DNA from 3 places in the Glutamicibacter sp. BW78 genome. Region 1 is predicted to be linked to each of the others. Evidence: riboswitches for the same ligand, from Rfam matches in the RefSeq annotation. Region 1 holds a riboswitch; each other region holds the start of a gene.
The links. Region 1 has a riboswitch for S-adenosylmethionine ahead of CIK75_RS14325 (flavin reductase family protein). Riboswitches for the same ligand answer to the same signal wherever they lie in the genome.
Positions count from the first base shown of each region.

Region 1 (3,270 bases):
GAAACCAGGGCGGTACCTGGAATGCTCCAGCTGAGGACCCTTGGGCTTCCTCCTCCAACAGTGGGGGATGGGGCAACGCCGGCGGGTCCGACGAACCTCCCTTCTAACGCAACACCATTTATTCACCATCCCGCGGAAAAATTCTGCGGGCTCCACCAGATAAAGGAGCTCCACGATGGCTAAGGCTGAACTCCGTAAGCCCAAACCAAAGTCCAATCCCTTGAAGGCCGCTGACATCACTGTCATCGACTACAAGGACGTAGCATTGCTGCGCAAGTTCATTTCCGACCGCGGAAAGATCCGTGCCCGTCGCGTGACAGGCGTCTCCGTCCAGGAGCAGCGCAAGATCGCCCAGGCCATCAAGAACGCGCGTGAAGTTGCCCTGCTGCCTTACTCCGGCGCTGGCCGCGGCTAGGAAGGGATAACACCATGGCAAAGCTGATTCTGACCCACGAAGTAACCGGTCTTGGTACCGCTGGCGAGGTCGTCGAGGTAAAGGATGGTTACGCACGTAACTACCTGCTGCCCCGCGGTTTCGCGCTGCTCTGGAGCAAGGGTGGTGAGAAGCAGGTCGAGTCCATCAAGGCTGCCCGCACTGCTCGCGCCATCGCATCCCTCGAGGATGCCCAGGCACTGGCCAAGAGCTTGTCCGCCCAGGCGGTCAAGATCACGGTCAAGGCCGGCCAGGGTGGTCGCCTCTTCGGCACCGTCAAGACCGCCGATATCGCCAACGCAGTCGAGGCCGCAGGCCTTGGCTCGATCGACAAGCGCACGGTGGAAATCCCCGAGCACATCAAGTCGACTGGCAACTACCAGGCAACCGTCCGTCTGCACGAGGACGTCTCCGCGACCATCGACCTGCAGGTCGTCGCCGCGAAGAAGTAGCCACCACCGGTAGCCGGCTTCGTCCAGGGGACGTGCGCCGGCCACAGTGGAACCGAGGGGCCCCACGCGTCAGCGTGGGGCCCCTCGGGCGTTTAAGGGTGCCCCCGAGTTCGCTCGCTTGCCCCACCGGTCACTGCCGGGGATGGACCTTGCGAAATATTGCGGAGATCTTTGACCCCGTGTACCTACCGGCTCTAGCGTGGAACGTGAATCAAGAGCGCCACCTTCCAAGCCCTGGCTCGGTGGCCGGCAACCCTCTCACGGTAGTGGGGTGCTCCAGGTGATGATTCGGCCGTTCGGCTTCCCGAACGGCAAGTACCGCACGCCGTTTGGATTCTTTGGACCCATGGGGCGTGCCAAACGCCGGAAGCAGAGCAGATGACACTGTCCCATGATCTTCAACACGACGCACTCCGTCAGGCCTTCGCCCGCCACCCCTCGGGGATCGCTGCACTGTGTGCGATCATCGACGGCGAGCCGCAGGGCCTGGTCGCCTCCTCCTTCACCGTCGGGGTCTCCATGGACCCTCCGTTGGTGATGTTCGCTGTACAAAACACCTCCCGTACCTGGCCGATTGTTCGGGGCGCGGGACGGATCGGTGTTTCGGTCCTCGGGGAGGCCCATGAGCGGGTCTGTCGGCAGATCGCCTCCAAATCCGGTGACCGGTTCGCCGGATTGAGGCTGGATTCCACCGACGAGGGGGCGCTTTTCCTGCAGGAGGCAGCGCTGTGGTTGGACTGCAGCGTGGAACACGAAATCCCGGCCGGGGACCACCATGTGGTCCTGTTGCGCGTCCACGGGCATGCCACCCACGATGGGGCTAACGACCCCCTGGTCTTCCACGGTTCGGCCTTCCGTACCCTGCAGGCAGACGCCCTCGTCTAAGGCCCGATGGTGCGGTTACAGGCCGCGCAGGGAGTCCACGTACCGTTTCGCTTCGAGCAGACCCAGACCGGTGTCCTGTCGGATCTTACGGACCGCGGAGACGTAGTTTCCTTCATTGACCAGCTGCATCACGCGTTCAAAGTTAGGATTTCCGGGCCCCGGTGCCATCCCCTGGGGGTGCTCGTGGTCGAATCCGGTGCTCTGGCCGGTACGTCCGGGGGAGGTGCTGGCTGCCTGGGCGGCGCGGGCCGTCGTGGCCGCTCGAATCTTCTCAGCCTTCTGGGTATCGATTTGCTGTTGGTGGGCTGCGGCGGCGTTCAGTCGGGCGATGTATTGGTCGGCGTCGTTGGGGTGACCCGAAGGCCGTGTCTTGAAGACCCATGTCAAGGCGCCAAAAGCCGCGAATAGGACAACGATGGCGATGATCGTGGTGAGCAGTTCCGAACCGCTGATCTCAAACATGTCCCCTCCTGGGGTTCAGGTGCCGCCGCCCGGACGACGGTCTTGCGTCCATCATGGCACTTGCCCGCCCCCCATGCTTGTTCAGGGCTGGTGGAGTTCGGACATCACGGAGTGATGTCCAGTATCCATGAGGTCACGCAGGATGCCGAGGTCGACGCCGACCAAGGTACTGACGTAGCGGCAGGAGGCGCCGCGTCGGTGCTTGCCCAGTGCGCCGCAGAGGTCCGCGGACACGAGGGGGCCCGTCAGCCCATAGGGGGTCCATGACGAGGCCCGGGGAGAGGACCCGATGGCCGGGGCATCTTCTTCGCGCCCGGCGGCGTAACGGAAATGGCAGGCACCGAAGCCGATGATGCGCGGTCCCCACATCACCGCAGGGCTGCCGCTGGCTGTTGGCATGCAGTGTGTCTGCCAGGTCGGCTGATCCGCGGCATGAGGCGTCCGGCCTCGGCCGGATATCGCTCATGTCAAAGCAACCCACAGCAGGCGGCGTGTCTGTGGAGAACTAGTACCAACTTGTGGATAAGTCGCTAAGGCACACAGGCGTGCTGGTTGGCAACCTGCAAGTACAGGGTGAATGTTGACCAAAAACATATTTCCATCAAATGTTATCCACAGATAAAACTCCTAGTCAGACCGTATTAATCAAGAAAAATCAAATGTAATCCACAGGCTCATCCCCAGTCTGTGCACACAACACGCCGCGTCACCCACAGGTTCTCCACATGGGCTGTGGATAACTCCCTTTGGTTCTACGGGTTGGGAGCATAGGGTGACAGGGTCCCCGGCTCCAACCGGGTCGATTTCCCCGGTCTGCAACCACCCCCGCCACCCTTGTGTTGGGAGGGCGCATTCACTGGGATACTGAAGGGACGTGGCGGGGCCGTATCACCGGCGCCGCGTTGAGAGGGAAGGAACCGGACGTGACGCTCACGCACACCGAATCAGGGTCGTCGAATTCATCTGACATGGGGCGGACTCCGCCCCAGGACCTCGTGGCGGAGCAGAGCGTGCTCGGTGGCATGATGCTCTCGAAGG
Region 1 is NZ_NRGU01000039.1:319,132-322,401, reverse strand. Features, by position in the region: gene CIK75_RS14340 (single-stranded DNA-binding protein) at 1-107, shown strand, start outside; gene rpsR (30S ribosomal protein S18) at 176-415, shown strand; gene rplI (50S ribosomal protein L9) at 430-885, shown strand; SAM riboswitch class IV at 1,095-1,209, shown strand; gene CIK75_RS14325 (flavin reductase family protein) at 1,264-1,770, shown strand; gene CIK75_RS14320 (hypothetical protein) at 1,786-2,232, opposite strand; gene CIK75_RS14315 (DUF1801 domain-containing protein) at 2,314-2,631, opposite strand; gene dnaB (replicative DNA helicase) at 3,156-3,270, shown strand, end outside.

Region 2 (3,270 bases), on a different contig from region 1:
TGGCTTCCGTCACCGAGAACCTGGGCTTCGGGGTCACCGCCGGAACCGCCTACGAACACCCCTACCCGTTCGCCCGCCGACTGGCGACCCTGGACCACCTGACCAACGGCCGCGTCGGCTGGAACGTCGTGACCGGTTACCTGCCCTCGGCGGCGAGGAACATGGGCCAAGAGGACCAGATGGAACACGACGAACGCTACGACCACGCCGATGAGTACCTCGAAGTCGTCTATAAGCTGCTCGAGGGCTCCTGGGAGGACGACGCCGTGCTCCGCGACCGTGAAACGGGGGTCTATACCGACCCGTCGAAGGTCCACGAAATCGGCCACGAGGGCAAGTACTTCAAGGTCCCCGGCATCGCCATCACCGAACCCTCGGTGCAGCGCACCCCGGTCATCTATCAGGCCGGCGCCTCGCCGCGCGGCCTGGAATTCGCGGGGGCGAACGCCGAATCGGTTTTCGTGAACAGTCCCACCAAAGAAATCCTCACCGACACCGTGCGGAGGATCCGGGACAACGTCGAGGCCGCCGGCCGCGACCGCTACGACGTGAAGATCTACACGATGCAGACGATCATCACCGCTGCCACGGACGAGGAGGCGCAGAACAAATACGCCGACTATGCCTCCTACGCCGACATCAACGGGTCGCTGGCCCTGCTCTCGGGCTGGACCGGAATCGACATGTCACAGTACGACCTTGACGACGTGATCGGTGAGGACGTGAAGTCCAATGCCATCCAGTCCTCGGTGGAGACGTTCAAGAAGGCCTCCGGGGATGACGGCAAACCGTGGACCATCCGCCAGTTGGCCGAATGGATCGGCGTCGGCGGTTTCGGCCCGGTCACCGTCGGTGACGGGGCCCAGGTCGCCGCGAAGCTCGTTGAGTGGGTCCAGGACACCGACGTGGACGGCTTCAATATTGCCTACGCCATCACCCCGGGAACCTTCGAGGACGTCGTCGAGTTCGTCATCCCCGAACTGCAGGCCCTGGGTGCCTACCCCACCGAATACGCGCCGGGGACCCTGCGCCAGAAGCTCTTCGGCGCCGGGGACCGGGTCAAGGACAGCCACCGGGCTGCCGACTACCGGCTCGCGGGAGCACAACTGGCCACCAGCTAGACCGCAGTACCGAAAACCACCATCCAGAGCGGACGAGAGACCTGGCTCGTTGACTCCGCAGCAACCACCCGTTTCGGGCAGGTGCTTCCGCCGGGACCGATGGAAAGGACCCCTCATGACTATCTCCACCCCCACCCCGCCAACCCGCAGGATGCGTTCTCGCGTCGCCGTCGCCAGTTTCATCGGCACCACGATCGAGGGCTACGACTTCGTGCTCTACGGGCTCGCTGCGGCGACCGTCTTCGGCCCGCTGTTCTTCGCCCCGGCAGATCCCCTGGTCGGGACGATGGCCGCCTTCGCGACCTACGCCGTCGGCTTCATCGCCCGCCCCATCGGTGGGCTGCTCGGAGGGCACTACGGGGACCGGATCGGACGCAAGACCGTGCTGGTTGCCTCCCTGCTGCTGACAGGAATCGCCACCACGGCGATCGGTTTGCTGCCCACCCACGACACCGCCGGATGGATTGCGCCGGCCCTCCTGCTGATCCTGCGGGTGGCCCAGGGCATCGGCTACGGGGCCGAATGGGCCGGAGCGGCCCTGATGACCGTCGAACACGCTGCCCCCGGGCGTCGCGGGCTGACCAGCAGCGCCACCCAGATCGGTCCGAGCGCGGGAATGCTGCTGGCCACCGCGGTGCTGTTGGGTCTGGAATCGGCTCTGCCGGATGCCGCCTATCTGGCCTGGGGGTGGAGGCTGCCGTTCCTGGCGAGCATCCTGCTGGTCGCCGTCGGGCTCGTGGTGCGGCTGAAGATCGAGGACAGCGCCTCCTTCAAGCAGGTCGTTCAAACGCAGCAGGTCTCCCGCCGCCCGGTGCTGGAATCGCTGCGCACCCATCCCCGCCAGGTCGCCCTGACCACCGGGCTGCGCATCGCCCAGAACGCGTTCTACTACGTCTACACGGTCTTCATCCTGACCTACCTGGCCCAGGGCGGAATCAGCCGCGAAACCGGGTTGCAGGCCATTCTCATCGCCTCCGCCCTCGGACTGGTCACCGTCCCGTTCTGGGGCTGGGTATCGGACAGGATCGGGCGCCGGCGCACCTACCTCTTCGGCGGGATATTCAGCATCCTGGTTGCCCTGATCGCCTTCCCGCTGCTCGATACCGGCAGCTTCGTGCTGATCGTGCTGACCGTCGTGCTGGGCATGAACATCGGCCACGATGCGATGTATGGCCCGCAGGCGGCGTTCTTCTCCGAACTCTTCGACACCCGGGTCCGCTTTTCCGGGGTGTCCATCGGCTATCAGATCGGTTCAGTCCTGGGCGGTGGCCTGGCCCCGCTGGTGGCCACCGCGCTGCTGGCCGCCGGCGGCGGCAGCCCGTTCTGGGTCATCGCCTACTTCGTTGCCGTCGGCGCGCTCACCGTCGTCACCACCCTGCTTTCCCCCGAAACCAGTGCGCGGGATCTGGACGCACGCCAAGACGCCTGCACCGTCTCTGAGCCCGAACATACCCTCGTCAGTTAGGAACGACCATGAGTGAAACCACCACCACCCCACCGGCCTTCGACACCCCCGTTCCGGAGGGCTCCGAAGCCCGCTATCTTGCCCTGGCCGCACGCTTCCGCCCCGTCTTCGAGGCCATCGCCGTCGACGCCGTCGCCCGCGAACAGGACCATGTGCTTCCCTTCGAACAAGTCGGGTGGCTGCAGGAGGCCGGTTTCACCACCTTGCGGGTGCCGGCCGAATACGGCGGGGACCCGGTGAACCATGAACACCTGTTCCGGCTGCTGGTGGAATTGGCTGCCGCCGATTCCAACGTGGCCCATCTGCTGCGATCACATTTTTCCTTCGTCGAAACCATCGCCTTGCAGCCGAGGGACTTCCGCAACACCTGGTTCCCGCGGGTACTGGCCGGGCAGATCTTCGGCAATGCGGCCACCGAACGCGGTGGCAACGCCCTGGGCACCACGGCAACGAAACTGAGCGAGCACGACGGCGGATGGGTCCTCAACGGTGCGAAGTACTACACCACCGGCAGCATCTTCGCCGACTGGGTGGTCGTGATGGCCAGCACCGAAGGTGTCGAAGGCCGGCAGTACGCCGTCGTTCCGGTCGGGGCCGACGGGGTGACCATCCACGATGACTGGGACGGCTTCGGCCAACCGTTGACCGGCACCGGAACCGCGATCTTCGACAACGTGGCCGTCG
Region 2 is NZ_NRGU01000032.1:81,930-85,199, forward strand. Features, by position in the region: gene CIK75_RS09035 (LLM class flavin-dependent oxidoreductase) at 1-1,121, shown strand, start outside; SAM riboswitch class I at 1,138-1,227, shown strand; gene CIK75_RS09040 (MFS transporter) at 1,237-2,586, shown strand; gene CIK75_RS09045 (acyl-CoA dehydrogenase family protein) at 2,595-3,270, shown strand, end outside.
Region 2: another riboswitch for S-adenosylmethionine. It lies ahead of CIK75_RS09040 (MFS transporter); the one in region 1 lies ahead of CIK75_RS14325 (flavin reductase family protein).

Region 3 (3,270 bases), on a different contig from region 1:
CGGGCAGCCAGCCTCCGGTGTCGAACCGGTAGCCGCCGATGGGCAGGCATTTGAGGATCCCGTCGCGGATCAGCGGCGTTCCGGGGGCCCGACGTCGTTCCCTCACGTCACCAACGCCCTGACTCACCGGACTGCCTGGACTTCCGGGACGTCCCCGGCGGCGACATCTGCGGCTGCGGCGGCGGCAGCGAAACCGATCTCAAGGTCCGCGATGATGTCGTCGATATATTCGATGCCCACCGAGAGCCGCACCAGTCCGGAGCTCACCCCTGCTGCCGCGCGTTCGGGCTCGGAGAGCTGGGAGTGGGTGGTGGAGGCCGGGTGGATCACCAGGGAGCGCACATCGCCGATATTCGCGACATTGGAGTGCAATTCCAGTCCGTCGACGAAGGCCCGACCTGCCGGCTCACCACCGGCGATCTCAAAGGCCAGGACCGCTCCGACGCCCCGCGGAGCGTATTTGCGGCCCAGTTCGTACCAGGGGCTGGAGGGCAGACCGGCGAAGGCCACGGAATCGACCTGGCCGTGGGCCTCGAGCCATTCGGCGACTTTTTGCGCGTTCTCCACATGGCGTTCCATGCGCAGGCTCAGGGTTTCCAGACCCTGGGCGATGAGGAACGCGTTGAACGGGGACACCGCAGAACCCAGATCGCGCAGGAGCTGGACGCGCGCCTTGAGGATGAACGCCAGGTTCGCCCCCAGGGCACCGCCGACCCCGAGATCCCGGGCGAAAACCAGCCCGTTGTAGGACTCGTCGGGAGTGTTGAATTCCGGGAAGCGCTCCGGGTCTGCCGCGAAGTCGAAGTTGCCCGAATCCACGATGACCCCGGCGACGGAGGTTCCGTGTCCGCCCAGGTACTTCGTGGCCGAGTGCACCACGATATCGGCACCGAATTCGATGGGACGGACCAGGTACGGAGTAGCCAAGGTGTTGTCCACGATCAGCGGTACCCCCACCTCGTGGGCCACCGCGCTGACGCCCTCGACATCGAGCACGTCCTGGCGTGGGTTGGAAACGACTTCCCCGAAAAAGGCCTTCGTCCCGGGCTTCACGGCGGCCCGCCAGGAGTCCAGGCTGTCAGAGTCCTCCACGAAAGTGACCTCGATGCCCAAACGCTTCAGGGTGTGCTTGAACAGGTTCTGTGTTCCCCCGTAGAGGCTGGGGCTGGCCACGATATGGTCGCCGGCCCCTGCGAGGTTGAGGATCGAGAGCGTGGTCGCCGCCTGGCCTGAGGCCAGTAGCAGCGCTCCGACACCACCTTCGAGGTCGGCGATCCGCGTTTCGACGGCTTCCTGGGTCGGGTTGCCGATGCGGGTGTAGATCGGTTCGAGTTCCTTCAGCGCGAAGCGTGCTGCGGCACTCTCGGCACTGGGGAAGACATACGACGTCGTCTGGTAGATCGGCAGCGCCCGGGCTCCGGTGGTGGGATCCGGAGCCTGACCGGCGTGGACCTGACGAGTTTCAAAAGACCATGATGCAGACATTTCTGTCCCCTTCTACGACTCAGGGGCCCCTGTTCCACGGCGGTACCCGGGAGGGTATGCCGGGAGGTGACCCGCGCTTGTCCGTTCTCCTGGTGGAGGCGAACCTGGTCTTCACCCGGGGCACCCCACCGCGAGTGGAGGGTTGCCGGCCAGCAAACCGGGGTTTCGCGCTGGCACTCATGACCTGCCACCAGTGTTCTAGATCGGGCCTGACCCCGCAACAAATTCGCACCAATATGACCGCAGTGCGCAACATTCGCCGTCGTCCCCCACTTTTTCCTGTGCGCGGCTGGCCCTTTCCGGGCCTCGAGACGGTCGTCACATAAAACGATAAATAGTGACTTAGGCAACCCTAAGTCGAGACGCACCTCACAAAGTGCGATCATGAAGCCATGATGAGGTTGGATCACGTTTCATACGCATGTGGACCAGACGGGTTGGCCGCAACGGCCGCCCGTGTCGGCAAGACTCTGGGGATCGAGTCCGTCAAGGGAGGCATTCATCCCCGCTTCGGGACCAGGAACGTTATTTTCCCGTTGAAGAACACCCAATACCTGGAAGTGGTGGAAGTCCTGGACCACCCGTCCTCGGATAAGGCGCCGTTCGGGCAGGCCGTCCGTGCCCGCTCGGAGATGGGTGGCGGTTGGATGGGCTGGTGCGTCGCCGTTGACGATCTGGCACCGTTCGAGGAGCGTCTGGGCCGGTCATCGGTCCCGGGCAACCGCAAATTCCCTGACGGTCAGGAACTGACGTGGCAGCAAATCGGGATCAAGGGTCTGATCGCCGACCCGCAGGTGCCGTATATGCTGCGCTGGGATACCGGCACCGAGGACCTGCACCCCTCCCGGGCCCTGGAACCCCAGGGCAGCATCTCGGGTATTTCCATTGCCGGCTCGGTGGAACGGGTCAGGGAATGGCTGGGCACCCCCTCGGAGTCGCCGCTCGGCGAAGTCGAGGTCCAGTGGGAGGCCCCCAACGGCACTCCGGGCATCATGTCGGTGACTTTTGAGACCCCTTCGGGGACGATCACCCTCTAAACCGGTGACCGACCACAACACCGAACGACGGCGGCCCGCGAGCCGCCGTCGTTTTCGTGTTGTGGGTGCCGTCTGTGTTCAGTGGCGCGGGGCCGCCGCAAAGGGGCCGTTGACGCTGAACGCATAATCGGCGAAGCGATCGCCGATCAGCTGATGCGTTGCGGCGTCGGGGTGCAGGTTGTCCGGCGGCGGCAGGTCGTTTTCATCCGAGGCCCCATACAGGCCCAGCCCGTCGAGGAAGTACAGATTCCGGTCTTCCTCCCGGTGCTCCATGAGTGAGCGCATCTCGCGGCGGATGACTTCCAAGGTCAGCCGTCCCGCCGATTCATCCCCTGGGGTCCCCGTCGCGGTGAACTTGACCTGGCTCGTCCCCAGGCTCTCCGGGGCGATCGCGCCGGGGCCTGAAGTGCTTTCGTGGATCGGGCAGAAGATCGGGGAGATCAGTACGATCGGCGTGGTGGGATGCCCGTCGCGGATCGTGTCCAGGAATCCGTGGATGGCCGGGACCAACGCCCGCACGCGCATCGCATCGGTGTTCACGATGTTGATGCCGAAGTTCAGGCTGACCAGATCCGCCGGGGTATCGCGGATCACCCGCGCCATGAACGGGTCCACGATACTGCTGCCCCCTAACCCGAGGTTGCGTAGCTCCACGCCTCCGCGCCGGGCTGCCACGGCGGGCCAGATCCCCGCGGGTGCCGCGGCGTTCGAGCCCTGGCTGATGGAGCTGCCGTGGTGGACCCAGAGC
Region 3 is NZ_NRGU01000008.1:76,389-79,658, reverse strand. Features, by position in the region: gene CIK75_RS01165 (homoserine O-acetyltransferase) at 1-73, opposite strand, end outside; gene CIK75_RS01160 (bifunctional o-acetylhomoserine/o-acetylserine sulfhydrylase) at 124-1,485, opposite strand; SAM riboswitch class IV at 1,554-1,670, opposite strand; gene CIK75_RS01155 (VOC family protein) at 1,878-2,522, shown strand; gene CIK75_RS01150 (GDSL-type esterase/lipase family protein) at 2,601-3,270, opposite strand, start outside.
Region 3: another riboswitch for S-adenosylmethionine. It lies ahead of CIK75_RS01160 (bifunctional o-acetylhomoserine/o-acetylserine sulfhydrylase); the one in region 1 lies ahead of CIK75_RS14325 (flavin reductase family protein).